3 regions of the Paenibacillus sp. 23TSA30-6 genome follow, and region 2 is predicted to be linked to each of the others. Evidence: riboswitches for the same ligand, from Rfam matches in the RefSeq annotation. Region 2 holds a riboswitch; each other region holds the start of a gene.
What was found. Region 2 has a riboswitch for cyclic di-GMP ahead of E0698_RS16340 (transglutaminase domain-containing protein). Riboswitches for the same ligand answer to the same signal wherever they lie in the genome.
Positions count from the first base shown of each region.

Region 1 (10,608 bases), on a different contig from region 2:
TCGCCCTCTGCTGTAAAATACGTCGCCAGATACTTCTCGCCTTGCTTGTCTTCCCTCGCGATCACCGCCACTTCCCGGACAAGCGGATGCTTCATTAGCTGCGCTTCGATTTCCCCCAGCTCAATGCGGAAGCCGCGAATTTTCACCTGATCGTCGATTCTTCCCAAAAAAACGATATTCCCGTCCGGCAGCCAACGCACCAGATCGCCTGTTCGGTACAGCTTCTCTCCAGCTTCGTAAGGATTCGCCACAAACTTCTCCGCCGTCAGCTCCGGCCGGTGCAGATACCCCCTGGCCAATCCGTCTCCCGCAATGCACATTTCCCCGGCTGCTCCCAGCGGCAGCAGCTTTTGATGTGTATCCATAATATAAATTCGAGTATTGGCAATCGGTTTACCAATCGGTACCGATGGATACCCCATGTCCTCTTCCCGGTACGTCCACGCGGTTGCAATTACGCTCGATTCGCTCGGACCATAGGCGTTCATATACTTCACGCTGTCCTTCCACCGCATAACCAGCTCTTTGGTAATCGCTGATCCGCCTGTCACCAGTTTTTTCAGTGCTGGCAGCTTGTCCGGTTCCATCCCCGCCAGATAGGTAGGCGGTAGCAGCGCAATCGTAATTTGGTTTTCGTTTACGAAGCGTGCAAACTCATTCAGGTTATTAATAATATCCCGCGAAACCAGATACAGCGTTCCACCTCCCAGCAAAATCGTGAACATTTCCCAAACCGAGGCATCAAACGAACTGCTGGCAAATTGCAGCATCCGGTCCGATCCATCCACGCCCCATTGTTCCTGGAAGAAATGCTGGAGATTGATGATTCCCCGGTGTTCTACCATGACCCCTTTGGGTTTCCCCGTAGATCCCGAGGTATAAATGATATAAGCCAAATCCTCCGGATTGTTAACAGGCTCCGGATTGGCACGGTCTAGCTCTATATACCTCAGGCTTTCGTCATCCAAGTCCATGATTGCCCCGTGGTAGGTGAGCTTGTCCCGGAGATGCTTTTGCGTCAGTACAATGGACGCGCCGCTGTCCTCCAGCATGTAGTGAATCCGTTCCTCCGGATAATTCGGATCTATCGGCAGGTAGGCGCCGCCCGCTTTAAGTGTTCCCAGGATGCCTATGACCATTTCCATGGAACGCTCCGCCATGATGGCGATGATATCGTTCGGCTTCACTCCACGCTCTCTCAAGACAATGGCCAGCCGATTCGCCTGCTCGTTCAGCTCCCGGTAGGTCAGCGTTTGCTCTCCCCAGACCAAAGCCAGGTGATCTGCTCTTTGCTCCGCTTGTTCCTCAAACAACCCGTGGATCGTTTGATCCTTCGGATATTCCACCTCCGTATGGTTAAAGCCGCGAACTAGCGTACTCCTTTCTTCCTCTGGCACGATTTCGATTTGCGAAATAAGAGTTTCACTTTGCTCCATGACTTGAGCAAATAAATATTCAAAGTGGGAGATAACGTTCTCAATGGGGATGAATCTTTCAAAAGCCTGTATCTGATAGTCAAAATTAACGGCTACATCCGCTTCACCTTCTTGTCCCCATATCAGGAGATTGAGTGCATTTCTTTCATGATGATGCGGCATACTTACAATCCGGCTTGCTGCGCCGATCAATGCTTCTCTCGTTTCCTGTTCTTCGAAAGAAAGCGATATATCAAACAGTTTGCCTTTCTCATTGCTATTCTGGTAAACCGCCCGGTAAATTTCACCGAAAGACATTTTCTGATGTCGATAGCATTGCATAAGCTCACGTTTAATGCTCTTAATCAGTTCTTTGAAGCTTATATCTTTCTCGGGGCTGATCCGCAGCGGCAGCACGTTGGCGAAATGTCCCATAGTCTGCTTATATTTCGCTTTGCTCCGATTAAAAACCGGGACGCCGATCACCATTTCGTTCCGATTGCAAATCTTGCTGAAATACAGGAACAGTATGCCTAAAAAATAGTGGAACGACGAGCATCCTTCCTCTTTGCAAAATTCAATCATTTGATTGTATAACGCCTTGTTTATAGTTAAGGTTCGCCGATCACTCCAAACGGAATCGCCGTCACCATCATCGGTATCCATGCCTCTGCTCAACAGAGGCTCGGGAATGGTCAGATATTTGTTCTGCCAGAACGCCCTGTCTTTTAAAAAGGCCGGAGAATTCAGATAATTCTGATTATCGGAAATAAAATCAGCATAGGAATAGACCGTTCTGTTCATTTCGCCAATTCCTTGCACCAATTTATTGTAATTGTCAAACATTTGACTGATTAAGAGAGCAAATCCCCATCCGTCGATCACCAAATGATGAACTTTAAGTAAAATGAAGTATGTGTTCGGGGCACCTTTCAACAAAACAAATTGAAAATAGAGGTCCTCTGGTTGAAAAGGTTTTAAAAACTCTTTTTTCATCCAGTTGATGCAAAAAGAGTTTGGATTTTCCTTTATCGAAAAATCATGAAACGGAACTTCATAGTCCGTTTCCGGCAAAAATGTTAAATAAGGCTCTCCCTTTTTATCAATAAAACGGGCACTGAGGGAATCATTTTGCCTGATTAATAACTGCATGGACTGCCTAATGATAGCCGTATTCAGGTTTCCTTTAACCTCAACATGCCCACCGATATTGTAAATAGGTTTTCCAGGGTACATGCACTGTTCGAACCATATATCTTTCTGATAGGAACTTAACGGATACTCCTTGACACTTATTACACTTGTTTGCATAAAATCCCCTCCTGTTGTTAATCATTTCATGCGTTCTACTCCGTATGCCCAAATCATTTCTGCTACAAATAAAAGAAGCCTGCTCCCATATAAAAAGCACAGGAACAGACAGCAGACTTCGCTCGGTTTCCTTCGGCAACCTGGCAATCATGGCTGTTTAATCCAGCTTTAGACCCATGGCTTTGTGTCCACCACTTTCGAGGTGTTTACGATTAACGGGAAAATACATTCGTATATTTTTTACATCTTTGAGCATGCTCTTACACTTCTTCCTCCTACATTCAGTAGGAGCTGACCTTGAGTTCTCAAAACATTTACCTTCATATAGTTTTAAAATACGTTGTTAGCTGCAGATTAAAATACTTTAGCAAGCCACTAAATTCCTGTCATCCGACAACTCCAGTTCATTTTACTTAATTTCTCTCACCCCCCCAAGATTCAGAAATAACAACCTGCACAACTTTAGCGGCTTAGCTTTTTTTAAAATGATGGATTTGTGATCCACCTAAAAAATGACGTTCCAAAGCTTCTCTCGCATTCGATGTTTCGCCGAAAATAGCGACGTGAGTGTACACGGGGAGTGAAGGACAGTTGGAGTGCAACTTCGGAAGAGTAAAACGTGCTTTTTCCAACATTTTTAGGAGAAAGCCAAAATCAAACCAGGAAAACAAGAGGGAACCCCCTCCACAACTGATTAAGAACAAGTAAGCTTACTGCGGAGGATATATCCAAGGTCTAGTCACAAAGCGTAGCACCCCGAAGAAAAGAATGTCCTTGCAAGAAATGTCGCGCCTAACCTTTAGCAAGGAAGAAGCATGCCATTCTTCCGCCTGCGAACGAAGCATTAATGTCAACCAAGCGTCAAGGAGCGCACATGGACAATATCGTCCTAGTCATGGAGGTGTTAGACAGCATACCGGCGAAGTTCATTTTCCAACGGAATATTCCACTATTTGAGCCATGATCACTTTGATCTCAGCACTTGGTTGGAAACGTGGCTGACCATCTCAATCTCACCGGCTGTCAAGGTAAACTGCATCGCCTTCACATTTTCCACGGCATGATGTACTTTTGAAGCCCCAGGTATCGCAAATACGTTCTCTCCGTGAGCGTTAATCAGCCAATTCAGGGCAATCTGCGTTGGCGTCACGTTATATTGTTGAGCCAACTGTTCCAGTGTTTCAATCAGTGGCTTCGATCTCCGCAGCCCCGAATCCCGGAATGCCGTCGTCCACTTGCGCGGACCCTTGATCGACTTGACCAGAGAAGGATTATTATGGAATTTTCCACTTAAGATCCCCTGCATTAGTGGAGAGTATGCGATGATCGCCACGCCAAGCTCTTTTGCCGTGTCCAGAATTCCGTTCTGTTCGATTCTCCGGTCGAGTAGGCTGTATTTCACTTGATTCGAAACTAGGCGAAGACCGTGTTCACGCAGCACACGATCGGCTTCACGTATTTGTTGCGCGGAAAAGTTGCTTACGCCCACATATTTAATCTTTCCTTGCCCAACCAGTTTAGCCATCGCATTCATCACGGCGCCAACCGAAGCAAAGGAGTAAGGCGAATGCACCTGGTAGAGGTGAATCGTCCGTTGATCCAAATGGCGAATACGTTCATCAATCGTTGCTGTGATACTGCCTGCGGTCCGAAAGGCCGGCCACCATTTCGTAGCGATATTCGCCTGTTCCGCGAGCGGTCCTCCGATCTCATTCAGCGTGCCGGCCAGTAGCTGCTCAGACTGTCCGCCACCGTATGCTTCGGCGGTATCAAACCAATTAACTCCACCTTCTAAACTGGTCTGAACGATTTGCCGTATATCCTCCCGCCGCAGCACTGGCCAGAATTTCCCGACTATTCCTTTTCCATTGCTGAACTGCCAACACCCAAGCCCCAGCGGTGACAGCTTTAAATCCGAGTTGCCCAGCTTACGTAATTGCAGTGAGCCTGCCACATTTACCGTTTTCTCTTCCACGATCCTTCCATCATCTCCCGTAAAAAAGTTTTCATGTGAAACGATTGCCTTCACGTTTTAAAGCACATAACACAACTTTTCTTCCTGATTTGCACAGTCCGCTATGGAAAGTTTTTTGAACACTATGCATAGAGTCTGCTTTATAAACTACCTTAAAAAAATGCTTTTGCATAACCCTTATTTGTTTTATCGGTTGGAAGCTTACAAATGTTTAATAAAATGTTATAAAAGCATCTCTTATGGGGAATTTTGGTGTACGAGACATAAAAAAAGATGACTCCTGATGAATTCAGAAATCATCTGATGGCAGCTAGAAAAGGCCTTCTTTTTCAATCTGTCGAAAATCATACTCTGTACCTGTATCAGTTTTCCTCACGAACGCTAAGTTGCCCTGTACCTGGTTCATTCAGAACAATTCTTGCTTTGACGGTCGAACCATCTTTACGCTTAAAAGATAGCAGCTGTGTCTGTCCCTTCGTCAACAGAGACTTGAGCATCGTTTCCGTAATCTGCTTGCCAGCATATTCCTTCCAGACGACAAAGCCGCAGCCCTGCTTGTAGTGGCTGCATCCATATCCTTTGCGGCCTTCGATGATGCTCCCGCCGCAATTCGACCGCGGGCAGCTACCTAAAGTCTGCCTTTGGCCCGGCGAAGTGCCCGACGGCTCGGCGGACGAAGCTCGTGCTGCCCTCGCGCTTGAGCTACTCCCAGCTGAACCCGATGCAGCCGCAGTACGCCCTCCTGCGCCCGATGGCACTTGCTCCAGTGACGATGCTCCGCCCGAGTTGTTGGTACGCCGTGACGGAGCGCGTGCAGCCCCTTGGGTGGTGATGCTTCCGCTTGCGCCTCCACTACGGGTGGCTCCCTTACTACCCGAGCGTTTGCCTCTTGCTTCCTCGCCAAAAGCGTTCGCTGGAGCCGGTGGTTGCTGCCTCACCTTGTCAATGATGGATAAGGTGAACTTTTTAACGTTATCCATAAACTTTTCCTGGGCAGCTTCCCCCTTGGAAATTTGATGCAAACGGCGTTCCCATTGGCCTGTCATTTCCGGCGAGGCAAGCAGGTCAACCCCCGCATGACGAATCAGATCAATAGCCATTTTCCCCTTATCCGTAATGAGGATCTTTTTACCCTTCATTTCAATGTAGCCAACCTTCTTCAAGCGTTCAATCGTAGCAGCACGTGTCGCCGGCGTACCCAGTCCCGCATCCTTCATGACCTCGCGCAGCTCCTCGTTCTCCATCTGCTTTCCTGCGCTCTCCATGGCTTTAAGCAACGTGCCCTCTGTGTAGCTTTTAGGCGGCTGCGTGGCCTTCTCTTTCATCTCGGCACGAGTGCAATCCACCGGACGACCTGCATCAATCTCAAACTTCTTGTCCGTCCATTCGTCCGTTTCCTCTTCTTCCTCTTTCTTCGGTGCTTTGCTCTTTTTTCCTTTATCCTGATCTGCCTTGCTCAGAACTACCTTCCAGCCCAAGGACAGAAGTTCCTTAATGTTTGTTTTGAACAGATGCTTGTCCACCTGAGTCATCACGGTATGCATTTTATATTCGGCAGGCGGGAAGAAATGTGACAAAAACCTGCGGATTATCAGGTCATATACATTTTGTTCCTCTTTGCTGAGTGTTCCCGGTCTTTTCAGCGTCGGCAATATAGCATGGTGATCCTCAACACGGGATGGATTGCAGACAGCTTTATTCTGTTTATGGACCAAATTGGGGTTCGCTTGCTGTACCAGATCAGCATAAGGACCTGTGCCCAGCATACGAAGCGCCTTGTGCATACCGTCTATATTTTGCTCCGTTACATAGTTGGAATTAGTACGCGGATAGGAAATGACCTTATGCCGCTCATAAAGCGCTTGTGCTACATCCAGTGTTTTTTTGGCTGAATAACTATACTTGGCATTCGCCTCGCGTTGAAGCAGCGTCAAATCGTACAGCTTGAACGGATATTCCTTGGTCTGCTTCACATCGTATTTGATGATTTTACCTGTTTTTCCGCGAACTGCGGCTGCTATCGCCTCAGCTTCTTCCGGTTTGGTGAGCCGATCTCCCTGCCACGCACCTTTGTACTTGATCTGATCTTGCTTAAACTCGGCCCACACGTCATAAAACGTTTGAGACTGAAACGCCTCAATTTCCTTTTCACGATCATGAATCAATGCCAGCACAGGGGTCTGCACCCGTCCGACTGACAACAACGCATTATGCCGTGTTGTAAAGGCTCTGGAGGCATTCATACCAATCAACCAGTCTGCTTCACTTCGTGCCCGCGCAGCCTGAGTCAGAAATTCAAACTCCGAAGCATCTCGCAAGCGCTCGAAGCCTGACGCAATACTCTCTGCCGTTAAATCTGAGATCCACAGTCGCTTGACCGGCTGACGCAGCTTTAACTGCTGTTGAATCAACGCAAAAATATATTGCCCTTCTCGCCCTGCATCACAAGCATTCACGATTGCATTGCAGCGTTTGGCCAACTCACCAATTATTTTTAACTGATCTTTTGTTTTCGGATTCGGTACGATTTTAAACTGCTCAGGGATAATGGGAAGATCTTTAATATTCCAGCGTTTGTACTTGGCATCGTATGCATCCGGCTCAGCAAGACCCAGCAAATGACCGATCGCCCAAGTTACAATATATTTCTCCCCCTCCAGATAGGTACGGTTATTTTTAGCCCTCGGCTCCATAACAGCCGCAATGGTGCGCCCCATATCCGGTTTTTCAGCAATAATTAACGTCTTCATTCATATTCCATTCCTTCCTGACGGCCCTCTGCTTCCCTTCCCTGACTCACACGTAATAAACGAAAGGTAAATGAAATACAAGCAGGGCCTCATGCAAAAGGAGCCTTCTCCCGGCGAAAGCTCCTTTGTCCATTCACTTGGTCTAGCGCTCCAACAATATACGTGTATTATACCATAGATAGCATCATTCTCTCAGGTGATGATTTACGAAACCTTGTAACGATAATAGTTACTGTCATTATCTATAAGGCCACGTAAAAGAGCTTTATAAACTGAACTTAAAAGTTACTATAGTGCCATTACACGGAGGGATGATACTTCCCATCGCCACCACTTCGCTTGTATAGCCCCCTTCCACCTACTCGGTTTTCCCTATACCTTTTTCAGTTTGACTTATATGGATAATTTAGATGAAGTTTCATTTAAAATCACTCTTCACATATCAATATGAGTTATATTTATGTTATTTTATATTACATTAAAATTGAGTTTTATCTTTATCTTTGCAAAATAATTTCATTATTCAATAAAAAAGCTACACTTCACTCCTGTTTTTATGTTATGATCGCTGTAGAAAATAGAAATAGAGATTTTAAAATCATATAAAGTCATATTATTTAACATTAAATTCACAATACTTTACATACAATGACAACAAATGCTGTTTCGAAAAAAATTCTTAACTCAATGGTTATCCATTCGCATTTTACAGCCCTGATCATGACAATCCTGTGAACGCAACAAAGCCCCATCCGAGGATGGAGCTTTGACTGGTAACTAATATAGTGCTATATTTACACCAAAACGGTAGCGCCCATCAGGTATTTATCGACCTCACGTGCAGCTTCCCGACCTTCATTAATGGCCCACACAACAAGGCTTTGCCCGCGACGCATATCACCAGCAGCAAAAACCTTATCTACATTCGTAACATATTTCCCGTAACGTGCTTTAACGTTGGAACGACGATCGGTTTCCAAACCAATTTGCTCCACAATTGTTTGCTCAGGACCGTCGAATCCAATCGCAATGAGAGCAATCTGTGCCGGGAATACGCGCTCCGTACCCGGAACAGGCTGATAGATCTTGCGACCTGTTTCATCCACAATACGCTGAATTTGAATCGTGTGCAGCTCTTTCAAATTACCGTTCTCATCACCTACAAACTTGGTGGTCATGATGGAGAACTCACGCGGATCTTCCCCGAATATAGCCTTCGCTTCCTGCTGTGCATAATCAAGAGTGTACACATTCGGAAATTGTGGCCAAGGATTGGCAATAGGATCACGTTCCACAGGAGCTTTGACATGTGTACCAAATTGTGTAACACTTCGACAGCCATGACGCAACGAAGTAGCCACACAGTCCGAACCTGTATCACCACCACCGATTACAATAACATCCTTACCTTGGGAGGACAAATAATTGCCATCTTCCAGATTGGAATCCAGGTAGCTCTTGATGGTACCATTCAAATAATCCATCGCATAATGAACTCCATTCAAATCGCTACCTTCAATATTGAATTCTCTCGGCTTCGTAGAGCCACCGCACAGTACAACCGCATCATACTCAGCAATCAGCTGATCGGTAGGAATATCCTTTCCGATCTCTGTATTCGTAATGAATTGAATGCCCTCCGCCTCCAGCAAATCCACACGACGCTGAACAACCTTTTTGTCCAGCTTCATAGAAGGAATGCCGTACATCAGCAACCCGCCAACACGATCCGCGCGCTCGTACACAGTTACGCTGTGTCCTGCTTTATTAAGCTGTGCAGCAGCAGCCAGTCCGGCCGGGCCCGAGCCGACAATAGCCACTCGTCTGCCTGTACGCTTCTCCGGCGGATTAGGGACAACCCAGCCTTCCTCAAAGCCTTTTTCGATAATAGCTTCCTCAATCGTCTTGATCGTAACAGATTGCCCGATCAGGCCGACCGTACAGGAACCTTCACATGGCGCAGGACAGACACGCCCGGTAAATTCCGGGAAGTTATTCGTCTTGTGCAACCGATCCAGCGCTTCCTTCCACAAACCGCGATATACGAGATTGTTCCATTCCGGAATCAGATTATGAACTGGGCAGCCCAAAGTCGCTCCCATGATGTCCATCCCCGTATGACAATAAGGAGTTCCGCAGTCCATACAACGTGCCCCTTGGGTACGCAGCTCTTCTTCGGACATATGCTTATGGAATTCTTCCCAATCCTTAATACGCTCTGCCGGATCCCGGTCTGTAGGAAGCTGTCGTGTGTATTCCATAAATCCAGTTGGTGTAGACATGTTACGTTCCCCCATCTCTTCGCTTATGAACCCCGTTCATCCATCCGAACTCAAGTCAAATTCGAATTTGTCTGTTTGTATCATGAAAGGGTCTATTCTCGTTGAATTTGATTTATTGTATCACAATACAGCGCAAAAGTAATGAAAACTTATGCAACTTTCTGCATCAACAGCCAAAAGGATTTTTTATATGGTTCATTAATTTTTCAAATGAGCGAGGTCAAATGTACCCCAATCTTACTTCGTCCTCTCGTAAACGACAAAACGGTAGTCGTACGGGTTTCTTTCATCCTTGACACCGGGAGTCTCACTGACTACATTCCAGCCGTTCCAATCCAGCTCGGGAAAAGTCGTATCTCCCTCGAAATTCTCATCAATCCTGGTGACAATTAGCCGATCAGCATGTGTCCAGAACAGTGAATAAATCTCCGCGCCGCCGATGATCATCAGTTCTTCCTGCGCCGCCAATTGGAGTCCTTCTTCCAGAGAATGGATCACTTCTGCACCTTCAGCCAGGTAGCTCTGATCACGGGTCAAAATAACGTTACGCCGCTTAGGCAGGCTTTTTCCGCCAAAGGATTCCCATGTCTTGCGCCCCATGAGTACGGTTTTACCGATGGTCTGCTCCTTGAAAAATGCCATATCTCTCGGCAGGCGCCAAGGAAGACTGTTATCCCGGCCAATGACGCCGTTTTGTGCCATAGCCCATATCATCGAAATGCTCATAACTCACAGCTCCCCCAAATCAGATAGCGACAGGCGCCTTGATACCCGGATGATATTCATAGTTCTCGAAAGCAAAGTCCTCGTACGTATAATCAAATATTGAATCCGGTTTACGAAGGATTTTGAGCTGAGGCAACGGATAAGGATCA
Region 1 is NZ_SLTL01000006.1:129,513-140,120, forward strand. It holds gene E0698_RS07460 (non-ribosomal peptide synthetase) at 1-2,726, opposite strand, end outside; cyclic di-GMP riboswitch class I at 2,858-2,947, opposite strand; gene E0698_RS07465 (aldo/keto reductase) at 3,691-4,701, opposite strand; gene E0698_RS07470 (type IA DNA topoisomerase) at 5,064-7,451, opposite strand; gene E0698_RS07475 (glutamate synthase subunit beta) at 8,246-9,733, opposite strand; gene E0698_RS07480 (dihydrofolate reductase) at 9,971-10,459, opposite strand; gene thyA (thymidylate synthase) at 10,479-10,608, opposite strand, start outside.
Region 1: linked by a shared signal. The riboswitch ahead of E0698_RS07460 (non-ribosomal peptide synthetase) and the one ahead of E0698_RS16340 (transglutaminase domain-containing protein) in region 2 are both predicted to bind cyclic di-GMP.

Region 2 (10,608 bases):
ATAGGTGAAGGCTGTTTGGGTAGCCTCTTCCTTCGAGATGCCCAGCACCTTCATGGGTGCGAGTACAATATTCTCGATTACCTTTTTATGGGGATACAAATTGAAGTGCTGGAATACCATACCGATATTGCGCCGGAAGGCGTTAATATCAATCTTTTTGTCATGTACAGGTATCTCGTTGACGATCAGTTCCCCGTCCGATATGGTTTCCAGACGATTGATGCAGCGTAGCAGGGTGCTTTTACCCGAGCCGGAGGGTCCAATGATCACGACGACCTCGCCCTCCTTAATCTGAAGATTGATGTCTTTAAGTACATGGAAGTGACCAAAATGCTTGTTAACGTTACGAAACTGGATCAGAAGGCTCACCCCTTTCAGGCTTGGATACATAGCTTGGTAGATTGGCTGACATGATCAAGCTCTATCAAAATTTCAAAATTTCTCTCATGATACTATAAGCTTACAATAAAAAACAAGATTTTATGTCACAAAACTTAACTTGCAATATATTTTTATGTAATTATTCATGAGTAAATCGCTATTTTTATATGGAAATGAGTAAATACACACAATTCAATGTTACTAAATATGACACAAAATAACGACCTTCGACATTCCAAGGGAGAAACGTGACAAAAGCAACGGTATGTTTTACAGTAGGGGAGAAGGAATTTAGGGTAAAGGAAGGTTAGTGCAATGACGAAAGCTATTTCACCGCTGGTAACCGCATTGGGCATGGAGCCCCATCCGGAAGGCGGCTGGTACAAAGAAATGTGGAAGTCCCATTTTCAAATTCCGAAGCCTGTACTGCCGGATGTGTATTCCGGTCCGCGCTTTGCAGCTTCATCGACGTATTTTTTGCTGCATCCGGGCGAGTTCTCCGAGTGGCATGTCGTGCATTCGGATGAGCTGTGGCTGTATCATAGCGGCAGCCCAGTGGAGTTGAAATTGGGTGGAAGCGGAGAACAACCGGGTGAAGAAACCGTGATTATCGTCGGTGCTGATGTGGAGGCAGGACAGCATCCACAAGCGCTGGTGCCGGGCACAGTATGGCAAACGGCACGTCCGCTTGGGGATGAGCCTGTGCTGGTAACCTGTGTCGTTGCTCCGGGATTCCACTTTGACGATTTCAAGCTGATTGCAAAGGGTAAAACTGAATAAGGAAGTTTTTATTGGCGGGCGTGTTCCTTAAATCAACAGGAATGGCCCGCCTGATTTATATTCTCAACTGGGTTTGGATTGTTTCCTAGCTTATAGAGGTGCAGGTTGTTTTTTGGCATGGACATTATGGCGCTTTCGAATATCTTTTGCGAGGTTTTTGATCCGTGTAGTGTTGTATGAACTGCTCTGTTTCCGGTTAATCTTGGAATACACGGCATAACGATTTCTTCCCATTCGTTTGGCATGGTACATGGCGATATCCGCCTCTTTGAGCAATGTCTGCAGATTCTCCTTCTGGGATGAGTTCAAACTAATGCCAATACTTCCCGTGACAGATAGTCTGTGTCCATGAATGCTGTAGGCGCTACTGATTTTTCTTAGGAGGAGCTCCGCCAAAATTTTTACCTGGTCGGAATCAAAATTTTTTATTATGAGTAAAAATTCATCCCCTCCAATTCGAAAAGCCTTTTGGTTCGCATTCATGACTTGTAGCAGATGAAGGCTGACTTCATGTAGCAGCATATCGCCCACCTTGTGCCCATAAGCATCATTAATGGCTTTGAAGCCGTCCAGGTCAATGTATAAAATAGCGGTGCTTTCTTTGCCTTTATATTGCTGCCAAAAGTGGTTGAGCGCATTCCGATTGAACAAACCTGTTACAGGGTCTTGGTAAGCGAGTTTCCTTAGCGTAGTTCTTTCCACAAATACGGACCTTAAAAAAATCCCAAGGCATGTCCATACGATCAGGTTTAAGATCAATAAGCATAAGAGCATATAGGAGTTTTGAGCTAAATTCAAGTTCATGTCACCACCCATATCATGATAGTACCCCTTCCTCGCTTTGTATAAGCCGAGAAAGGGGAGTATTTGATTATTTAATTCTTTTATTTTTATGCATCCGTCTGTATTTCAAATAGGCACCCAGAAGAATGAAAGACATTCCGCTCAAATAGAAGGGAGCAGGACTGTTTTCTCCTGTCTGCGGTAATTTATTTACCTGCGGAGTACGACCTGGATCACTTGGGTCCTCGGGGTCCTCAACAGGGAACTTGATGCCTCCTTTAGGTATGGGTTCATCTTCAATCTCTACAGGTGGAGACGATTCCTGAGGAGGATCAATTTCTGGCGATTTCGGTAGCGCATCGGGTTCTACAGGAGGCTGCTCAATCACTGGAACACCCAATGGCACATCTTCATCTTCAACGATCTGTGGTTCATTGGTTACTGGCTTAACGGGTACAATCGGTGTTTCTGTGGGTTCAGGATCTTTATCGCGCTTTTTACCTGAACCCGGATTCGTAGGCGTTCCTGGATTGGTAGGTTTACCCGGATCGACAGGGGTCTCTTTTTCATTGGTTACCACAATCTGCTTAATACCTGAGCTTTGTTTAACCGTAGCGTCTATTTTGACCGCTGTCTTCGAGGTTGTTATTTTATAGCCTGCTGGAGCCGCAAGTTCCTCCAGAATATAATCATCATACAGCAATGAATTGAACAAAATTTTCCCGTCTGCATTGGTAGTTTGAATGAGCGGGGCTCTTTTTTGGCTCTTATCATAGAGTGCAAAGCGTGCTCCAGATAACACCTTGTCAGGATGATCCTGGTCGACCTTGGTCACTTCCAGGCTTCCTGTTATGCCTCCCCCTGAACCTGAACCGGAGGATGTCCGCACGATGATTTCTTTACTGGTTTCTCTCAGCTCCGTAGTTAAGCGGTCGCCCTCAAAATAGACGCTGTTACTCACTTTCGCTTTATCATCGGCTTGAATAAAGGATTGATATTCCAAAATATAGCCGGATGAAATGCCCTGTGTGAAGACGAGCTCAAAAGATTGCTGACCTTGATCGTTTGTCGTAATTTTCAGCTTATAATCCTGATCTTTGACTAATTCAGTATCTTTGGCAGCTTCTCCGTTGGCTGATACTTTGGTGGAATACAAATGAAAGGAATCTTCAATCAGGATTTGATTGCTGCTGGGTGTATCCACGATTTTGGCGTTGGAGACATAAGATTGCCCTTCGTTGATCCGGATCTGCCAGTCGATCTTATTACCATTCTGGCTACCGGATTTTGTAACGTATTCTCCGCCATGAGGCACAGTTACTTTGGCTGCCCACTCGGAGATCATGTTATTTCCATCCATCAGCAGAGCCTTATTGTTGATTTCTTTATCAATAAGCTCTCCCTCCAATGTGGTCTGGAAAGTGATCCAGTAGGGAGTGTTGATCTGTTCATTAAAACGGATACGCAGCTCATTGCCGTTATCAGTGGTGGGAAGAACAAGGGTATATTGGTCTGCTGACAGTTCAGCTCCCTTTTCCACACCATTCCACCATCCGAGCAGTGTCATGTCATACACTTTGACAGAGCCGGGAACCAGCTTCTGCCCTTGCTGTAGCGTATCCTTTATTTCAGCCTGATTCAGGGTTTTACGGTTATAGTTCGTCAAGATGTCCCATGTGATGTGCTTGGATGTAGCGTTATAGCTTCCTTGCTTGGCGCCGTTCTGCTGTGTCAGATTGTCAGGCCATAGCCGGGCTTCGGCTGCAGCAGAGTAGGGGGTTCCATTTTGTACCCATGAGATGGAAGCTTTATTCCAGAAATCCGGCTTGCTCGTATCTTTTTTCCATTCATTATTAAACGTTGTTGAATAGCTGATGGTATACGCGTCCTGGATCGTTTTATGGAAACGTATCGTGAATCCTTGCTTATAGTCTTGCGATAAAGGAATCAGCTCATAATCTGCTGGTGATGTTAGTGTTGATTTTCCGTCTGCGCTTTGGATCTTTAATGTATCTGGTAAGAGAGCCAGACCGCCATTCGGAAACGTATCGTTGATCACAACCTGATTCATCGTGTATTTATCCGTATTGATGGCAATAACCCAGGGAATCGTTTTTGTGTTGTAGTTCGGTTCCTTGAAGCCTTTAACAATGACCCCGCTTTTTAGCTCGGTAGTAGTATCTTTGGTTACTCCATCAGACGTTACGGTATTCGTTATCCGTTCATTTTTAAGTACACGATCTATGGCCTTGGTTTGATAGCGTATCGTGTATGCTGCCTCCACATCGGAGTTGAAGCGTAAATCGAAGCCGTTGGCCGTTTCATTGTTAACCAGTGAGACGGTATATTCGGAGGATGAAAGTTCCTCAGAAGTAGCTCCTTTGTACACTTTAAGCGAACCGGCCATGAGCTGCTGGCTTTTGTTGAAGCGGTCAGCTAACACGGCTTTCCCGGCGGGAATTTTCTTTTCGCCAAAATTATACTTGATCGCCCAGGATACCGTTTGAGTAACCGGGTCGTATTGCTCCATTTTTTTGGACAAAAATTCGCCGCGTTGAACGGTTACTGTAGCTGTTGCAGAAGCGTCTTTCGTATTGTTGCCTGAAAAAGTGGCTGTGTTGGAAAAACGGGATTCTTCGCTGGTGATGTTAGTGGAGTATTGGATTCGGTATGCGCTGCTGATGTTTTCATCTTTAAAACGGATGATGAAGCCGGTACCAGCCGAATCGGCTTCCAGCGTATACGTATCCTTATCCACCGGATCACGCAGCAAGGTTGAACCATCCACGTTGATTTGTAAATGGTATAACCGAATAGAATCCCTTACCAGCTCCAATCCTTGGGGAGTCGGGTCGGTGACTACAGCATGTTGAACCGTATCCAATTGTTTATTTACGTCAATCGTCCAATCAATCTGATGGGTTCCATTGGCCTTCCCTTGCTTATCCAAGGAAGAGCCTGCCGCAGGCTTGATATTTACGACTGCTGTTTGTACGCCACCCTTGATCGGGATGGCGATAATGACCTCTGTACTGCCTTTTTCTATTTGCTTGCTGAACTCGGTCTTAACCTCCAGCTTTCCGCTGACATTGGAATGGCTCTCCACGTAATCGTTGAAAGTCATGACCACTTTGCCTTGGCGGTCTACCGTGAAATGGCCAACATTTCCATCTGCCGTAACCAAAGGAGAGGAGATATCTGTGTAGATTTCAAATTGCTCGGGCAATTGAAAGGTAAAAGTGTCTCCGGCTTTGTACGTATTGTTGGGAAGCTCCCAGTCATAAATGAGATGGACTGCATCATCAATGTCCAAGCGACTATCGGGATTGTATACCGCATCAATCACTTGACCGGTCGCATCGGTCAGGGTAAGTTTCGTTAAAATACTCGCTTGAGCAGCTTCTTCAGAATTTGTGGTGGCCGCTGCTTGAACAACAGGAGCTGGTAGGGAAGGAGGCATCTGTTGTTCTGGTGCTATGACTGGTTCTGTTTCGGGTACTACGATATCATATACATCTTTTGTAACGGTTTGCCCTGACTCGCTTCCAGCAATCTCCGGCTGATCCGGGGCAGGAATTTGAGCATAAGCTTGTGTGATGCCAAAAAAGCTTTGTAAAATGAGTAATAATGCAATAATCATTACATTCCATTTTTTTCTCATACTCTATTTAAGTCTCCTTGTCTAAAGATTACTGTATAAAGATTACTGTATATTGTATTCATGTCGGGGCGTTTATAGCATCCCTCCTTCTTTCCCGGAAGTAATATATTCAACGGACTAAGAGTCTGTCCAATGAAATAGAGATAACCCCTAACGCTGCAAATTAAGTAAATCTGAGCAGCAAGGGTGTTCGGATATGGCGAACAGATCCAGCTTTAGGTGCTTTGTCGGGCCTGAACAATGAGGCGATGTGTCGGATTTACAAGAGGGTCACATGTAATTAATGTGAGCAGCTTTTGACTTTCAAAGCTTTTTAGAACGGAGACGTCTGTAGGATCGACAATCGAAATTTTATAGACTGTATAACTATATTGTTCACCCTTGGTATTAATAATGATTTTATCTCCAATCTTTACCTCGTTCAGCCGATTAAATAAACGTCCTGCTGTACGCGCACGGTGGGCTGCTATGGCGGCGTTTCCTGTCTGACCCAGAGCTGTCGTTTCCGACATATGTACAGATGCGTGCTTCATATTATCCCGAGTTGCACCCTCCAGCACAGGAAGCTTCAAATCAATACGATTAATCCTAATGGTGGCAATGGGGAGTTGCTTAGGGTCTGGTTCATTTGCGGGTACCGAAGGACCTCGTGTGGTTTCGATGCCCGTGTTATCTCCAAGCTTGCTGGACAAGCGCTTATAGCCGTCGATAATGCTAGGGTTCAGTACGGCTGCCTCTTTCAAAAGCTCGCTCTGCTTCCGATCTTCGCTCCATTCATTGGCTTTAGGAAACAAAATAATGAGTATTCCCAAGGCGATGAACAAGTATGATAGCTTACGCAATCTAAAAAACCTCCCTAACTTATGTAAGGTGTATCACATACTGATTTTAAAAATCCTCCCTTTCCCATTTAGTGTAGTCTGAGAAAGGATGCAGGTGTAGATTCAGGCACAATGCTATCTAATACCGGGTTTACATCATCCACAGCCTTCACATTAATGGCCCAGTCATCTTGTTTTTGCCGTTAGCTTTTCCTTGTTTACTTATTGGGGGCCCAGACACGGGTTTGATGTTGACGATGGATATTTGTTCTTGTCCCGGAATTAGTATATTCAACACGATAGGTTTTAAATGACTGACTAGGTATACAATACCTTCCGTATCTCAACAATTTCTCAACAAGAATAGAAAAAAGCCCTGATCGCAGTGATCAGGGCTTTCTAAAAAAAAAATTAATACTGCTTTGTTTTTGTGTATTTGGAGGGTTCTTTGACCATTGCAAACTTCTGTTTTCCGCTTTTTAGAGCGGCATCTACTGTAGTGTCGATGATAACCCATTGATTGTTGATATTGACTTCATTCCAGGCGTGGTAAGTATTCACATAGGAGGATTCGCCCATAACCAACTTCGTTGGAACATCCACACTTCGAAGCATGGCGGCGAACAGTGAAGCGTATCCATAGCAAATATCTTTTTGCGAAACTAGTGTACGATCAATTTGTGGAAGATAGTCGGGTGATAAGGAAAAGGGCTGGTTGGAATCGTATTTAATATGACTAATGACATACTCGTAAATACGTTTCACCTTTTCATCATCTGTCGTTGCACCCTTGGTTAATTCCTTGGCTTTCCGAATCGCCTGATTCGTATCGTTCCAGTCAATATTTTGAATAGAACTGAGGTATATGGTTTTACTGTCATTCAAATTTAACTGGACCGTTTCTTCACCTATCACTTTATACTGATTGCCAGTTAGCTGTTCCAATAAACGAATGTTATAATTGCCATTGCCCATTTGAAGAGCGAATGCTTCCTCAGGTTTGCTCGAATTCAGATAATAAGAGTATTTCTCCGCATCCTTGGTAATTACGATCTTGGTTTTGACATTGGACTTGACAGGATAACGTATATTAACAATACCGTGGTTTACGTTGTTTTGATTCAGCCATACCTGACTTTCGGCAGCAAATGCTGTCGTATGTAGGGGGATGGATAATAAAAATACTAAAATTAGTAAAAAAGACGATCTTTTCCTCATAGAAAAACTTCCTTTCGGCGGCCAGGCTGCCATCTTAAAAAGAAGGCCCTATAGCTTTGCGTCCCTGCCTTTCGACAGGTTTGCTATTATCGTATAAAGTTTTTCAGGAAAAAAAGAAACGACAAAAAGCCTCTCCAACCGGTAGCTGGCTGCCATCTTAAAAAGAAGGCCCTGTAGCTTTGCGTCCCCGCCTTTCGACAGGTTTGCCATTTATCCTGAACAGTCTATATCTATCATTCTATCAGTTGGGCTTCCGATCAGGCAAGCACAATCTCAGATTTTTCTCTGTTTTTCGACAAAGTCGCGATAGATGAGTTTATAGTTTAGTTCGATTCCCCCATTTTTTGCGGAAGGAATGCGGTGTTTCTCCTATATGTTCCTTGAATAGGTTGATAAAATGGCTGGTGTTAGGAATACCTACAAACCTTGCGATATCCACAATGGATTCGTCACTGGTTTTAAGCCAGCCTTGAGCCGCTGTGATGCGGACATTAATGAGATAATCGATAGGAGAAAATCCGATCTGTTTCTTGAAGTTTTTAGCGAGATTGAATTTGTTTAACTCAAACATGTCTGCCAGCGAATCCAGCGTAATTCGTTCACTGTAGGAGCAATCCAAATATTGCTGAACCTTGCGTACCTCGGTGATCGTATCCGGGTTTACATACGGATGATCGTAGGGGTGCTGCAAAATATTTGTCAGCAACTCACCGATGAGTCTGGATGTAAACAGCTCTGCAGTAAGAGTTCTATCAGATTGTACGCATAGCAGGGAACGCAGCTTGTCCAATATGGTGCATGGATCGTTGAGTGATATTACAGGCTTGTTGTGCTTGGCAAATTGATCATAGAAATTGTCGATCAGATTACCGTACACATTTACACTGATAAACTCCCATGCTTCATGACCAGCGGTGCTGTACTGTACGTATTCCTCACAATTCACGAAAAACATATCATGAGGCTTCAATATGTATTTTTTCTCCCGGTATAGCAATTCCCCTTGTCCTGATATCGTAAAAACGAGCAGAAACGAGGTGAGTTCCTTCCGTTCCATGGCATAAGCAGATGTTTTTTTGAAATAACCTATTTCCTGTATATAAAAAAGGGATCGCTTAGCAAAAGCGGAGGGAGTACGTGCAATGACGACTGGATCGCTGCTCCAAAAGGTCCCATTCACGTTGTTTTTTTGGTCTGTTGTCATATCCAATTCCTTTACAAAAGATCAAATTTATCGAGCTAATCGCTGTTTGTTTAACAAATAAAATGGTGGTTTACACATGATTTCCTATTTATACGGTTTTATTTTATCACATCACATATATGCATGTAGCAAATTATATTTTGGATTATTTTCCATTCGAATTCAGGTGTACTATTATGGTGAAAACAGCCTTGTTCCCTCTATTTTTTTAACTCATTCCTCCAAACGAAAAAGTTAAATTATGTTGAAAAAATTCGAAGATTCCATGGGTTCAATTCATTTCTGGAATAAAATCCAGTAAAGGATGCTAAAGGTATTCTATGCCCATTCCACCTTCCAACACGCATATCCTTTCGTTTTGAAAAAAATGGGTCTTTGTTCTAGCGAAATAGTTCATTAGGCTTATCATGGAGAAAATTAGATTGGGTCCAATGTTGTGATTTTGTTCACAAATATGTAGACGCATAAGGGGGATCTATGAACTCTTTTTATGCTGATTAGTGTACTGTAAATATATTCAATAATATGATAAATGAAATAGAGTGCCTTTAGCTTTGGAATTCATACGGGCAATGATATGATGGGTAATACAGATATAGGGCTTTACTTACTCGACAGTCAGTTTGGAGGATTATAGGATGGGAAAACCAAAAAATACGAAAACCGCAGCGGCTTGGTCGCTGGTTGTTCTGGGAGCGGGCTTTGCAGCTACGTTGCCTTTTCAGCAATATGGCTGGGTTCGTTTGTTAGCAGGTGCTTTTGAGGCCGGACTTGTCGGAGGATTGGCGGACTGGTTCGCCGTCACCGCATTGTTCCGTCATCCGTTGGGCATTCCGATTCCGCATACGGCACTTCTCTCCAAAAACAGGGACAAGCTCACGAATGCACTGGTGAGTACGGTGGAAAATAACTTGCTGGGCAAAGACAGTATCGCATCTAAAATTTCCGATATTCGGCTGGCTGATCTGATGCTGGGCGGTGTGGAAAAGGGCTTGCGCACGCCGGAAGCGGCCGCATCCATAGATGTTCTCGCCAAACGGCTGGTCCGGTCGCTTCCGCTTGCAGAACTGGCCCCGGTGATCGCGGCCGAAATCAAGCGGCAGGCGACAGACTTCGACGCCGGACCGCTGCTAGAGGCGCTTGCCCGTCAAACCAGTGAGAAGGGCTATGACCGTCGTGCGCTGGATTACACGCTGGAGCAGGCCGAATCCTGGCTTTTGAAGCCGGAAACGGGCTACACGCTGGGTACCTTGGGGATGCAGGCTATCAGCGGTTTGCAGGTGAGCGGGCTGATGCAATTTGCCCTCAACGCGTTCCTTGGCTATCTGAACGAAGAGCGCATGGGTGAAATGATTCGCCATTTTCTGCTGGATCAGGTTGCAGAGCTGCAAAGGGAAGAACATCCGCGCCGCCATGCCATACTGGATGGACTGAAAACACAGCTAATCCGTCTGGCGACGAAAGATACGGTTCAGGAAGGACTGAACGGCTGGAAGAACGGCCTTGTGGATGCCTGGGAAGGCGATGCGTCGGTGCTCCATAAGATGGAAGAGCTGCGCGTACGCTTATTGGACTATATGGAAGACGGCAGCTATGTACCGATTTATATTTTGCCGCTACTGGATCGGATGCTGGCTGATTTGAAAGGAAATACCGAGCTGCTGGACAAGATCAATTCGCGAATTGTGGAAGGTATTACGGGACTGGTGGAAGCCAACCACAGTCGGATTGGTAATCTGGTACGCGAAAATGTAGATAAA
Region 2 is NZ_SLTL01000017.1:31,978-42,585, forward strand. It holds gene E0698_RS16315 (amino acid ABC transporter ATP-binding protein) at 1-390, opposite strand, end outside; gene E0698_RS16320 (cupin domain-containing protein) at 697-1,161, shown strand; gene E0698_RS16325 (GGDEF domain-containing protein) at 1,252-1,863, opposite strand; gene E0698_RS16330 (LPXTG cell wall anchor domain-containing protein) at 2,033-5,605, opposite strand; gene E0698_RS16335 (class D sortase) at 5,821-6,447, opposite strand; gene E0698_RS16340 (transglutaminase domain-containing protein) at 6,838-7,644, opposite strand; cyclic di-GMP riboswitch class I at 7,658-7,739, opposite strand; cyclic di-GMP riboswitch class I at 7,782-7,862, opposite strand; gene E0698_RS16345 (AraC family transcriptional regulator) at 7,961-8,848, opposite strand; gene E0698_RS16350 (DUF445 domain-containing protein) at 9,487-10,608, shown strand, end outside.

Region 3 (10,608 bases), on a different contig from region 2:
GCAATAACATTTCGGGCGTTTCGAGTGACTTCAACAGCAACGATTCTGGCTGCCATGATGCTGATGCTGATTGCTCCGTTCGTATTTACATTGCTATATGGTCAGGAGTTTAAACAAGCGCTTACGGTGTTCCGGTTACTGGTGCTTGAGGTCGCTATCAGCGGAGGAACCATGGTGCTGGCACAGCAATTCATGGCGCTGGGTAAGCCCAAGCTGGTTACCATCCTACAGGGTGTCGGATTGGCGCTCGTCATACCATTGCTGTCTATACTCGTTCCGAGATACGGCTTGACGGGTGCAGGGATAGCAATGCTGTCTTCGGGGATTCTACGGTTCGGTTTCATTTTATGTAATGTTAAATTCGTTCTGAAAATGAAAATTCCGAGACTACTTATTTCCAAACAAGATATTCAATGGCTCCGATCAACGATGTCACACTACATCCGGAAAAAGCCAGTTAACGGTTAGATAAAGAAGGAGGCACCCCCTAATGAACCACATGTCTAGCGTTCCCGCGGACAACCGGATATCCGTAGTTATTATCGCTCAGGATGATGGCACTCGAATCACAGCCGCCATCAAATCCTGCAAGCCCTTTGCGGACGATATCGTCGTTATTGACGGAGGGAGCAAGGACAATACGATTCAGGTAGCCGAATCATTGGGCTGTCGGGTGTTTTCCAACCCGTGGCCCGGTTATGCGAAGCAGCGCATGTTTGGTGTTGAAAAAGCTGAATTTGATTGGATTTTCCTGATCGATACGGACGAGGTGGTAGATGCGGAGCTTCTTGGAGATTTGTTGAAGATCAAGGAAACGCTCCATGATCCGGCCAAAGCATACTCTGTGTTTCGAATTGGCGATTTTCTGGGCAAATGGATGAACAAAGGCGAGTATTTGGTTCGTCTGTACAATCGGCGTATTTACGGCATTACGAATAGTCTGGTCCATGAAATGCCGGATGTAGCTTCTTCCCAAATCGTTAATCTGGAGGGTGTGTTATGGCACTACGGCTTCCGCAGCATTAGTGATCATATGACCCGTTTTAACAAGTACACGGACCTCGAAGCGGAGACGGCATTTAACAAAGGCAGATCCTTTCGGATTACCAGGTTGTTGTTGCGGCCTCCAGCCCGCTTTGTGCAGAAGTATTTTGTCCAAGGCTTATACCGCAAGGGATTGGCAGGTTTTGCAGTAGCGGTCTTCTGGGTGATGTATGAGTTTCTAGTCTGCTTCAAGCATTATGAGCTAACGAAGCGACGAAAAAAAATAGAGATTGTGGAAGACGAACAGACCGAGCAGAAAGGAGAAACCAGCTATGTCGTACAATAACGGATTTCGCATTGCAGCAACAGGGCTTAGCTGGCCGTCCTTGCAGCCCGGCGGTTTAAACACATACTTCAAATCCATCTGTGAGCAGTTGGCGGAACAAAATACGCTGGATGCTTTAATCTGCAGCGATGAGAAGCCGCAAGTGCCTGAAAATATCCGAATTCATTCGATTGGCAGCAAGCAGCAATCCATCTGGAAGCGTCGAGAGTTGATGCAAAAATATGCAGCGACGCTGTTCGACAAGCAGCCGATAGATGTGCTGTACTCCCATTTTGCCCCCTATGGTGTCGGCCCGGCGCTGGAGGCGAAAAAACGGGGAATTCCGGTAGTCACCACCTTCCACGGCCCATGGACGGAGGAAATGAAGATTGAAGGGAAAGGCCTCAAGCATCTGCTGAAAACAACGTTGGCCAAATCCATTGAAATGAAGGCTTATGGTCTGGCGGACAAATTTGTAGTGCTGAGCGAAACCTTTCGGGATATTCTGCATGAGCATTATAAGGTTCCACTCAGCAAAATTCATATCATTCCCGGTGCAGCGAATGTAGAGAGATTCCATCCGGCAGAGGATCGGAGGACGGTGCGGGAACGGCTGAATTTGCCACAGAATGCGACGATTGTGCTGACCGTCCGTCGTCTTGTTAACCGAATGGGACTGCTGCAACTGCTGGAAGCATGGCGGCGGGTCACCGAGCGTCATCCTGATCATCTGCTGCTGATCGGAGGGAAGGGGCCTCTGATGGAGGAACTGGCCTCCAAGGTGGCAGAATACAATCTTCACAACCATGTAAGATTGCTCGGATATGTATCCGATGAGGAACTCCCCCTGTATCATCAGGCATCGAATATGTTCGTAGTGCCGACTCAGGCACTGGAGGGCTTTGGTCTGATTACAGTGGAGGCGATGGCCTCGGGGCTGCCGGTGATGGCGACTCCTGTAGGCGGCAACAAGGAAATTTTAAGTGGATTCCGTCCGGAGCTGTTGTTCCGGGGAACAGACAGCGAAGCCATTGCGGAAGGACTGCTGCGTGTGCTGGATAACCGCAAAGCCCTTCCTGACGCACGGGAATGCAGGGACCATGTCCTGAGCAAATATACGTGGGGGCATGTAGCGGAGCAGGTGGAAGATGTGTTCCGGCAGGCCCTTGACAGAAAGGCGGCGGCAAAATGCTGAGAATAGCTTATATTGACCACACGGCAAGATGGAGCGGCGGCGAAGTCGCTTTGTATAACATACTGACGAACATCGGGGAACATATCGACCCGCTCGTCATTTTGGCGGAGGAAGGTGATTTGGCAGATCGCCTCCGGCAACGTGACATTGATGTACGTATCGTTCCGCTGGATGATTCTATCCGCAATCGGGGGCGAAATGCTGTCAATCTGGGTGCGCCTGCGGCAGCCTACCGGCTGTTGGCTTATGGGAAAAAGCTCGCGCCTTTGCTGCGCGAGGAAAAGGTCGTGTGTGTTCACACGAACTCGCTCAAGTCGGCGTTCTACGGCGCAGTAGCCGCGAAGTCAGCGAAGGTGCCGTTGATCTGGCATATTCGTGACCATATCGGCCCGCCGTACCTGAAGCCGATTGTCGCCAAAGGCATTCGGCTGATGTCCCGCTTTTTGCCTAACGGCGTCATTGCCAACTCCAAGTCCACGCTAAGTGCGCTGGAGCTGCCCCCGGACAAAAAGACACTCGTCGTCTACTCGGCATTTGCCAAAGCGATTACGGCTCGTGATGTGACTGCAAATTCACGTGACGATGACTCGTTTAACGTCGTGTTGGTCGGCAGACTGGCAGAGTGGAAGGGGCAGCATATTTTATTGGAAGCGGCCCGCACTTTTTTACCGGATAAGCGTGTGAAATTTTGGCTGGCTGGAGATGCACTGTTCGGCGAAGAGGAATATAAACGCCGTCTGGAATCCACAATGCGCGAATACGGATTAGACAACGTCAATTTACTTGGACACGTCGATGACATTCAGGGTTTGATGCAGCGCTGTGATCTGCTGATTCACACCTCCATCACACCGGAGCCGTTCGGGCAGGTCATTATTGAAGGCATGGCCGCAGGTCTGCCGGTGATTGCTTCGAATGAGGGCGGACCCAGGGAAACTGTCGTACCGAACGAAACCGGGTTGCTTATTGAACCGGGTGATCCAGCCAAGCTGGAAGAAGCCATCCGCTGGATGCTGGAGCATCCACAGGAACGTCAGCAAATGGGCGATAAAGGGATGGAACGGGTCAAGAAGCATTTTGTTATCGAGAACACGGTTAAGGATATAGTTCATTACTATAAGGGTTTGTTGGCAGGAGTCTGACCGACATTCGCGTTAAAGGATGATTCAGATGAAAATAGCGATAGCACACGATTACTTAATCCAAATGGGCGGAGCGGAAAGGGTGGTAGAGGTATTCCACGATATGTATCCGGAGGCTCCAATCTTCACAACGGTGTTCAGCGACGACCGCCTGTCGAACAACTTGAAGGATGCAGATATTAGAGCCACCTGGCTACAAAACATCCCTGGAGTGAAGGCCAATTTCAAAGGAGTGCTGCCGCTGTACCCCATCGCTATCCGTGATTTTGATTTTAGGGATTTCGACATTGTTTTAAGCTCCAGCAGCGCATTTATGAAAAGCATCCAGGTACCTAAACATACGTTTCACATTTGTTACTGTCACACACCGATGCGGTTTGCCTGGGATTATGATACATATATGGCCCGGCAGTCCAAATCCAACCTGCTCAAAAGCATGCTAAAGCTTTACATGAATCGGTTGAAAACATGGGATGCCAAAACTTCTCGCAACGTAAACCAATTTGTCGCCAACTCTTCGGTCGTCAAACGGAGAATTCTGCACTATTACCAACGGGAGTCGGATGTCATTTTCCCTCCTGTTAATACATCCCGTTTTCAACGTGCTGCAAGCATCGGTGACTATTACCTAATCGTATCCCGGTTAGTGTCCTACAAGCGCGTTGACCTGGCGATTGAGGCATTCAAGCGCAATGGTCTCAAGCTGCGCATTGTTGGTGAAGGACCGGATCGTAAAAGACTGGAAGGTATGGCCTCCCCGAACATTGAGTTTCTTGGCAGACTTGAAGACGAAGAGGTCAACAAGCTGATGGCAGAATGCCGGGCGCTCGTTTTTCCGGGGGAAGAGGACTTCGGTATCACGCCTCTTGAGGCGAATGCAGCCGGACGGCCTGTTATCGCTTATCAGGGCGGGGGAGCGTTGGATACCATTGTCCCTAATGTGAATGGTGTATTTTTCCGCAGACATCAGGTAGAGGATGTGCTGGAGGCGGTCGCCAAGGTCGAGCAGCATGCATGGGATGTGGACGGTATCATTAGCCATGCACGCAAATTTGATGAAGATACGTTTAAGGATCATTTCAAAAAGTATGTAGAGCAAGCCTATGTGAACTTTCTAAAAGGAGGATGAACGGAATGAAGCTGGCTGTAATCGGTACTGGATACGTTGGACTCGTCTCGGGCGTGTGTTTTGCACATAAAGGTAATGAGGTGATTTGTGTCGATCTGGAGCAACACAAAATCGACATGCTGAACCGGGCAGAATCTCCGATTTATGAACCGGGCATTGAGGAATTGATCGCTTTAAATCTGGAAGCGGGTCGTTTGCAGTTTACATCGGATTTGGCTGACGCGGTTCGACGCTCGGATATCGTTATTTTGGCGGTAGGTACGCCTTCTCTGGCTAACGGTGAAGCGAATCTGTCCTATATTGAGCAGGCGGCTGCTGATGTCGGGAAGGCCATGAACGGGTATAAAATTATTATGACCAAGAGCACGGTCCCTGTCGGAACGAACGAAAAGATCAAGGACGTGCTGGCTCGTCATACGAGTTTGTCCTTCGATATCGTATCCGCTCCGGAATTTTTGAGAGAAGGCTCTGCCATCAATGATACACTCCATCCGGATCGCATCATTATCGGTTTGGACAACACGGGGTTGCGTGAAACGATGGTTACGCTGCATCAGGTGTTCACGGATAAAATTTATGTAACGGATATCCGCAGTGCCGAGATGATCAAATATGCATCCAATGCATTTCTGGCGACCAAAATTTCGTTTATCAACGAAATCGCCAATATTTGCGAAAAGGTGGGCGCGGATGTCACCTGTGTGGCTGACGGTATGGGGATGGACAAACGAATCGGGTCCTCTTTCCTGCAAGCAGGGATCGGGTACGGGGGCTCTTGCTTCCCGAAAGACACGAATGCGCTCATCCAAATTGCGGGCAACGTAGACTATGAATTTAAGCTGTTAAAATCGGTGGTCGAGGTGAACACCGACCAGCGTTTCATGATCGTAGCCAAGCTGCGCGAATCGCTGGGTCAACTGCATGGCGTGCCGATTGGCATTTGGGGCTTGGCCTTCAAGCCGAATACAGACGATATCCGCGAGGCTCCGGCACTGGAAATCGTCGAAACGCTGATCCAGGCAGGCGCTATTGTGAAGCTGTATGATCCGATTGCGATGGAAAAATTCAAGGAGCGTGTGGATCACCCGAATATTGTATGGTGCTCCTCCCCGCAGCAAGCCGCCGAAGGAAGCGATGCGGTCTGCCTGCTGACTGATTGGGAAGAGTTCAAGAACGTCAATCTCGTGCAATTGTCTTCCATTTTGCACAAGCCAGTCCTGATTGACGGTCGTAACGTATTTACTGAGGAGCAGATTCAAGGCTCCGGGCTGGAATACTACTCTGTGGGTCGTCCGCGGATGAGTGGGTGGAACAGAGACAAGGTGGAAGCTTAAAAAGTGATGGATTTAAAAGTAAAACATTAAAAAGTGACTGTGGTGGTGTTGGAGGCGCTACGCGTGCAGATTGTTCTTCCGATTGCTGTTACCCCCGGATTTTCTTGATTGTATAAAACATTCAAAGGTTAAAATCCGGGGATAAAGGCAAACGCTGACGCTTCTTCAGAACAATTCTGCCCGCTCCGCTGCTTTTACCGCATGGAGTCACAATTTTTAACCTCCCACCTTATGGGGGGAGGTAGGAAGGGCGTATCCGAAGAAGCGCTCAGTGAAGCCGCACCGCTCCTGCGGATCAAAGCCGCACCTTCGGAGCAAGGCTACTATGCGAATGCGCTATGCTACTCCTGTGGAGCAAGGCTATCATGTGATTACGCTATGCTGCTCCTTCCGAGCAAGGGCGTGGCAGGGCTGAACGTTACTTGAAGCCTGCAAGCACGGCAGGCAAGCGCGAGTGCACGCGCGTCTTTACAGGCTGACCGGACTAATCATGTCCGGTCGTGCCTTTTGCAATACACGGTATGATCGGCATGATGCATATTTGAGTAGCGTAGGGATGGATTTGAATCTGGAGAAGCGAAGCGCTCGCCTTTGGACCGGGATTCAAACCTTTATACGATTTTATATAATCGAGTGAATCCCGGTCCAACAGCGATCGTAAGATCAAATCCATCCCGTAGCGGGCTACTCAACCGTGTACCATCCGATCACCTACCCAAATTAGAGAGGAAGTGGAGAGTTATGAAGCTCGTACTTTTGTCTGGTGGTTCCGGTAAAAGATTATGGCCTTTGTCCAACGATTCCCGTTCCAAACAATTTTTGAAGGTGCTGGAGAGTCCGGAGGGGAATTCGGAATCGATGGTGCAACGGGTGTGGAGACAACTGGGGGATAACGGCTTGTCTGAATCCTCGTTCATTGCAACAGGGAGAGCGCAGGTCGAAATGATTCAGAGTCAGGTTGGGCAGGATACGCGCATCATTGTTGAGCCGGAACGAAGAGATACCTTTCCCGCCATTGCGTTGACAGCGACCTATCTATATTCCATCGTTGGTGTTTCGCCCGATGAAATTGTTGCTATATTGCCGGTAGACCCCTATGTAGAGGATGCTTTCTTTGCTACCGTCGCCCAGTTGGAGCATACCCTTCAGGAGAGTGAAGGCAAGCTTGCGTTAATTGGGGTTGTCCCTTCTTATCCTTCTGAGAAATACGGTTACATTATACCGAAAAACGATGCTACACAAGGTAGCACAGGCTACCGTGAAGTGAGCCATTTTCAAGAGAAACCCGACCGGGAGCAGGCGGAGCGTCTGATTGAACGCAATGCTCTATGGAACTGCGGGGTTTTTGCATTCAAATTAGGTTATTTGCTTGATATCTTGGCATCCAAAGGATTGCCGCTGAACTATGAAGAAATGCAAAAGCAATATTCTTCTCTGGAAAAAATCAGCTTTGACTACGCGGTAGTCGAGAAGGAGAAGGATATCGTCGTTCTTCCGTATGATGGCTTCTGGAAGGACTTGGGTACCTGGAACACCTTGACGGAAGAAATGTCCCATCAGCAAGTGGGCAGAGGTGTAGTAACAGAGGATTGTGTCAATACGAGCCTCATCAATGAACTGGACATTCCCGTGGCGATTATTGGAACGAATGATCTGATCGTAGCTGCCAGCCCGGATGGCATCCTTGTGACTAATAAGGCAGAAAGTCCGCGCATCAAGGAAGTGCTCAAAGCACACAATCAGCGACCAATGTACGAAGAGCGCCGTTGGGGACATTATAGGGTAGTGGATTATGTAAAGTATGAAGAGGGCAATGAGGTATTGACTAAGCGAATCCGTGTGCTGCAAGGCAAAAATATCAGCTACCAACTTCATTTCAAACGGAGTGAAATTTGGACCATCATTAGTGGTGAAGCGGAAATTATTTTGAATGAAAAGCTGCACAAGGTGAAGGCTGGTGATGTGGTTCGCATTCCTGAAGGGACAAAGCATAGCATTTTGGCCGTGACTGATGTGGAATTGATCGAGGTACAGACAGGTTCTGAGCTGGTTGAAGAGGATATTGTTCGCTTTTGCATGGATTGGGATGAAATTTCCCGTCACAAGTTTATTTCATAAATATTTCGTAAAGATGAAAAAAGACTCATTTATAAAGTTATTTAGCCCAAACTGTCGAAAATACACGAAAATCTGTAAATTCAATGAACATGACCTATTAAATTTTGGTAAAAAAAAGTCGATACTTAGGGATAAGAAGGAATCCAAACTCCTTCCACGATAAACGCAGCCCTGTTGAAAGGCAGGTACGCAAAGCTAAAGGGCCTTCCGTAAGGATGGCAGCCTGGCTACCGAAAGGAAGAGCGAGAGTGAGCCCCTATTTTACCCCTGTGAATCGATGGATACGCAGTGTACTCCCCGTTGTTATGCTTTTTTCTTTGTTGCCCGTCGGCTTTGGTGAATCTCTGTCCGTGGCGAATGCTGCCACATTACAGCCTGTTAATTCGGACGCTTCTGCTGAGGCCCGTGAACTATACAGCTATTTGATCAGCATCTCGGGGAAAAAAATGGTCACAGGTCAACATGATTATTTGGAAAGTCCGGATGAATTAAGCAACAAGGTCCAAAAAATCAGTAAGGCGTATGCTGGTGTACATGGCTACGAGATGGGAGCCATCTCCAGCCAGTCCGCCGCTACGGAGGCAGCACAACGTAAAAATCTCGTCGATAGCGCTATACGTTGGAGTAGAGATGGCGGCATAGTTACGATGACTTATCATGAACCGTTGCCGGGCAAGCCACTGACTTGGGCCAATGTGCAGGCGAAAGTAAGCCAGGCGGAGTTCAATAAATACGTGACGCCGGGCACTACGCAGTATAATCTTCTCATTGCCGATCTGGATAAGGTCGCTATATCGTTAAAGCAGCTTCGTGATGCGGGTGTTCCGGTATTATGGAGACCTTACCACGAAATGAACGGCGACTGGTTCTGGTGGGGAAACAAGAACAATTTCAATCAGCTATGGAATATCATGTATGACCGTTTTGTAAACACGCATCAACTGAACAATCTGCTGTGGGTCTGGAGTCCGAATGCGCCTAGTTCGTACACCGTCCCATATACCCCGAAATATCCGGGGGATGACAAGGTGGATATCTTGGCTGTAGACATTTACAACAATGATTTTAAGCAAAGCCATTACGAAGGACTGCTCGGACTGGCACGGAATAAGCCGATTGCCATTGGGGAACACGGTGAGATGCCGAGTCCCGAGGTCATGCAGGCTCAGCCCAAATGGGTGTATTCCATGACTTGGGGCAAGATGCTGACCGAAAATAACACGACGGATCAGATTCAGGATTATATGAATAATTCGAAGAGCTTGACGCGGGATGACGTGAAAAAAGGGTTGGCTGCGATGAAACAACCTGAGGTGGAGTCACCGACCGTACCGGACACGGGGCAAAACGGCTCAACTCCGGCTCCGCCAGTGGTAAGCAAACCAGCCCCGCCTTCCGTTCCGGATATGGTCTATGCGAACGGGCTGCGGGGTGAATATTTTAACAGCATGAATCTGGACGGCACCGCTGTTTTGGTTCGCACAGATAGTAAGCTGGATTATAACTGGCGCGCTGCCTCGCCTGATCCCAAGGTGGAGGCTGATCAATTCTCGGTCCGCTGGACGGGCAAAATCAAGCCGCAATATAGTGAGACCTATACGTTTACCACGATATCCGATGATGGTATTCGTGTATGGATAGACGGCAAGCTGATTATTGATAGTTGGTTCAAACAAAGCTGGACTGAACGCAAGGGCAGCATTACCTTGCAAGCAGGCAAAATAGCAGATCTGAAAGTTGAATATTATGATGAAAAAGGCGACGCAATGGCACGTCTGATGTGGGAAAGTCAGCATGAAGCGAAAGCGGTGATTCCCGGCAACGCTTTGTTTCTTCCTTGATATATACTCTTTCCCCGCCAAAAATTTTGAGGAGAGAGGGTGGAACACAATGATGAAAAAATGGTTGACCCAAAGGTATATAGTAGTATTAGCCGGGCTACTGGGGGTCGCAGCTATAGCGATGATCGCCTGGTTTATTCATACGCCTCCAAAGAGTGAAGAACTTCAGACGGATAAAGTTGCGGCGGCCAGTCCGGTATGGAAGCTTGGTCAGCGGGATGACTCTTCAGCAGAATTTAAGGGTGTAGTCGGTAAGGACAATGTCAATATTTCTGCGGCCTCTACTGAGTCGTCTGCTAAAGGAACATCGTCAGCGATGTCCGTAGCAGGAAGTACAACGGCTCCGGTATTGCTCAGCAGTGATGATATTCCTCCCGGTCTAAATGCGTCCACGAATCCTGAGCTGTCACTTCAGTACAAGCTCGATCAGGTTCCTCCGAACGGGATGATATTCCGTGTACGGATTTTGGATGCGGGCAAAGCCGTTCCTCAAATGGCTGTATTTTCAAATCATCAGTTGTCCGGTATCATTCAGATTGC
Region 3 is NZ_SLTL01000001.1:128,376-138,983, forward strand. It holds gene E0698_RS00625 (lipopolysaccharide biosynthesis protein) at 1-468, shown strand, start outside; gene E0698_RS00630 (glycosyltransferase family 2 protein) at 491-1,330, shown strand; gene E0698_RS00635 (glycosyltransferase family 4 protein) at 1,317-2,504, shown strand; gene E0698_RS00640 (glycosyltransferase family 4 protein) at 2,498-3,646, shown strand; gene E0698_RS00645 (glycosyltransferase) at 3,675-4,775, shown strand; gene E0698_RS00650 (UDP-glucose dehydrogenase family protein) at 4,781-6,109, shown strand; gene E0698_RS00655 (hypothetical protein) at 6,311-6,535, shown strand; gene E0698_RS00660 (sugar phosphate nucleotidyltransferase) at 6,851-8,227, shown strand; cyclic di-GMP riboswitch class I at 8,382-8,462, shown strand; gene E0698_RS00665 (glycosyl hydrolase) at 8,443-10,068, shown strand; gene E0698_RS00670 (hypothetical protein) at 10,118-10,608, shown strand, end outside.
Region 3: linked by a shared signal. The riboswitch ahead of E0698_RS00665 (glycosyl hydrolase) and the one ahead of E0698_RS16340 (transglutaminase domain-containing protein) in region 2 are both predicted to bind cyclic di-GMP.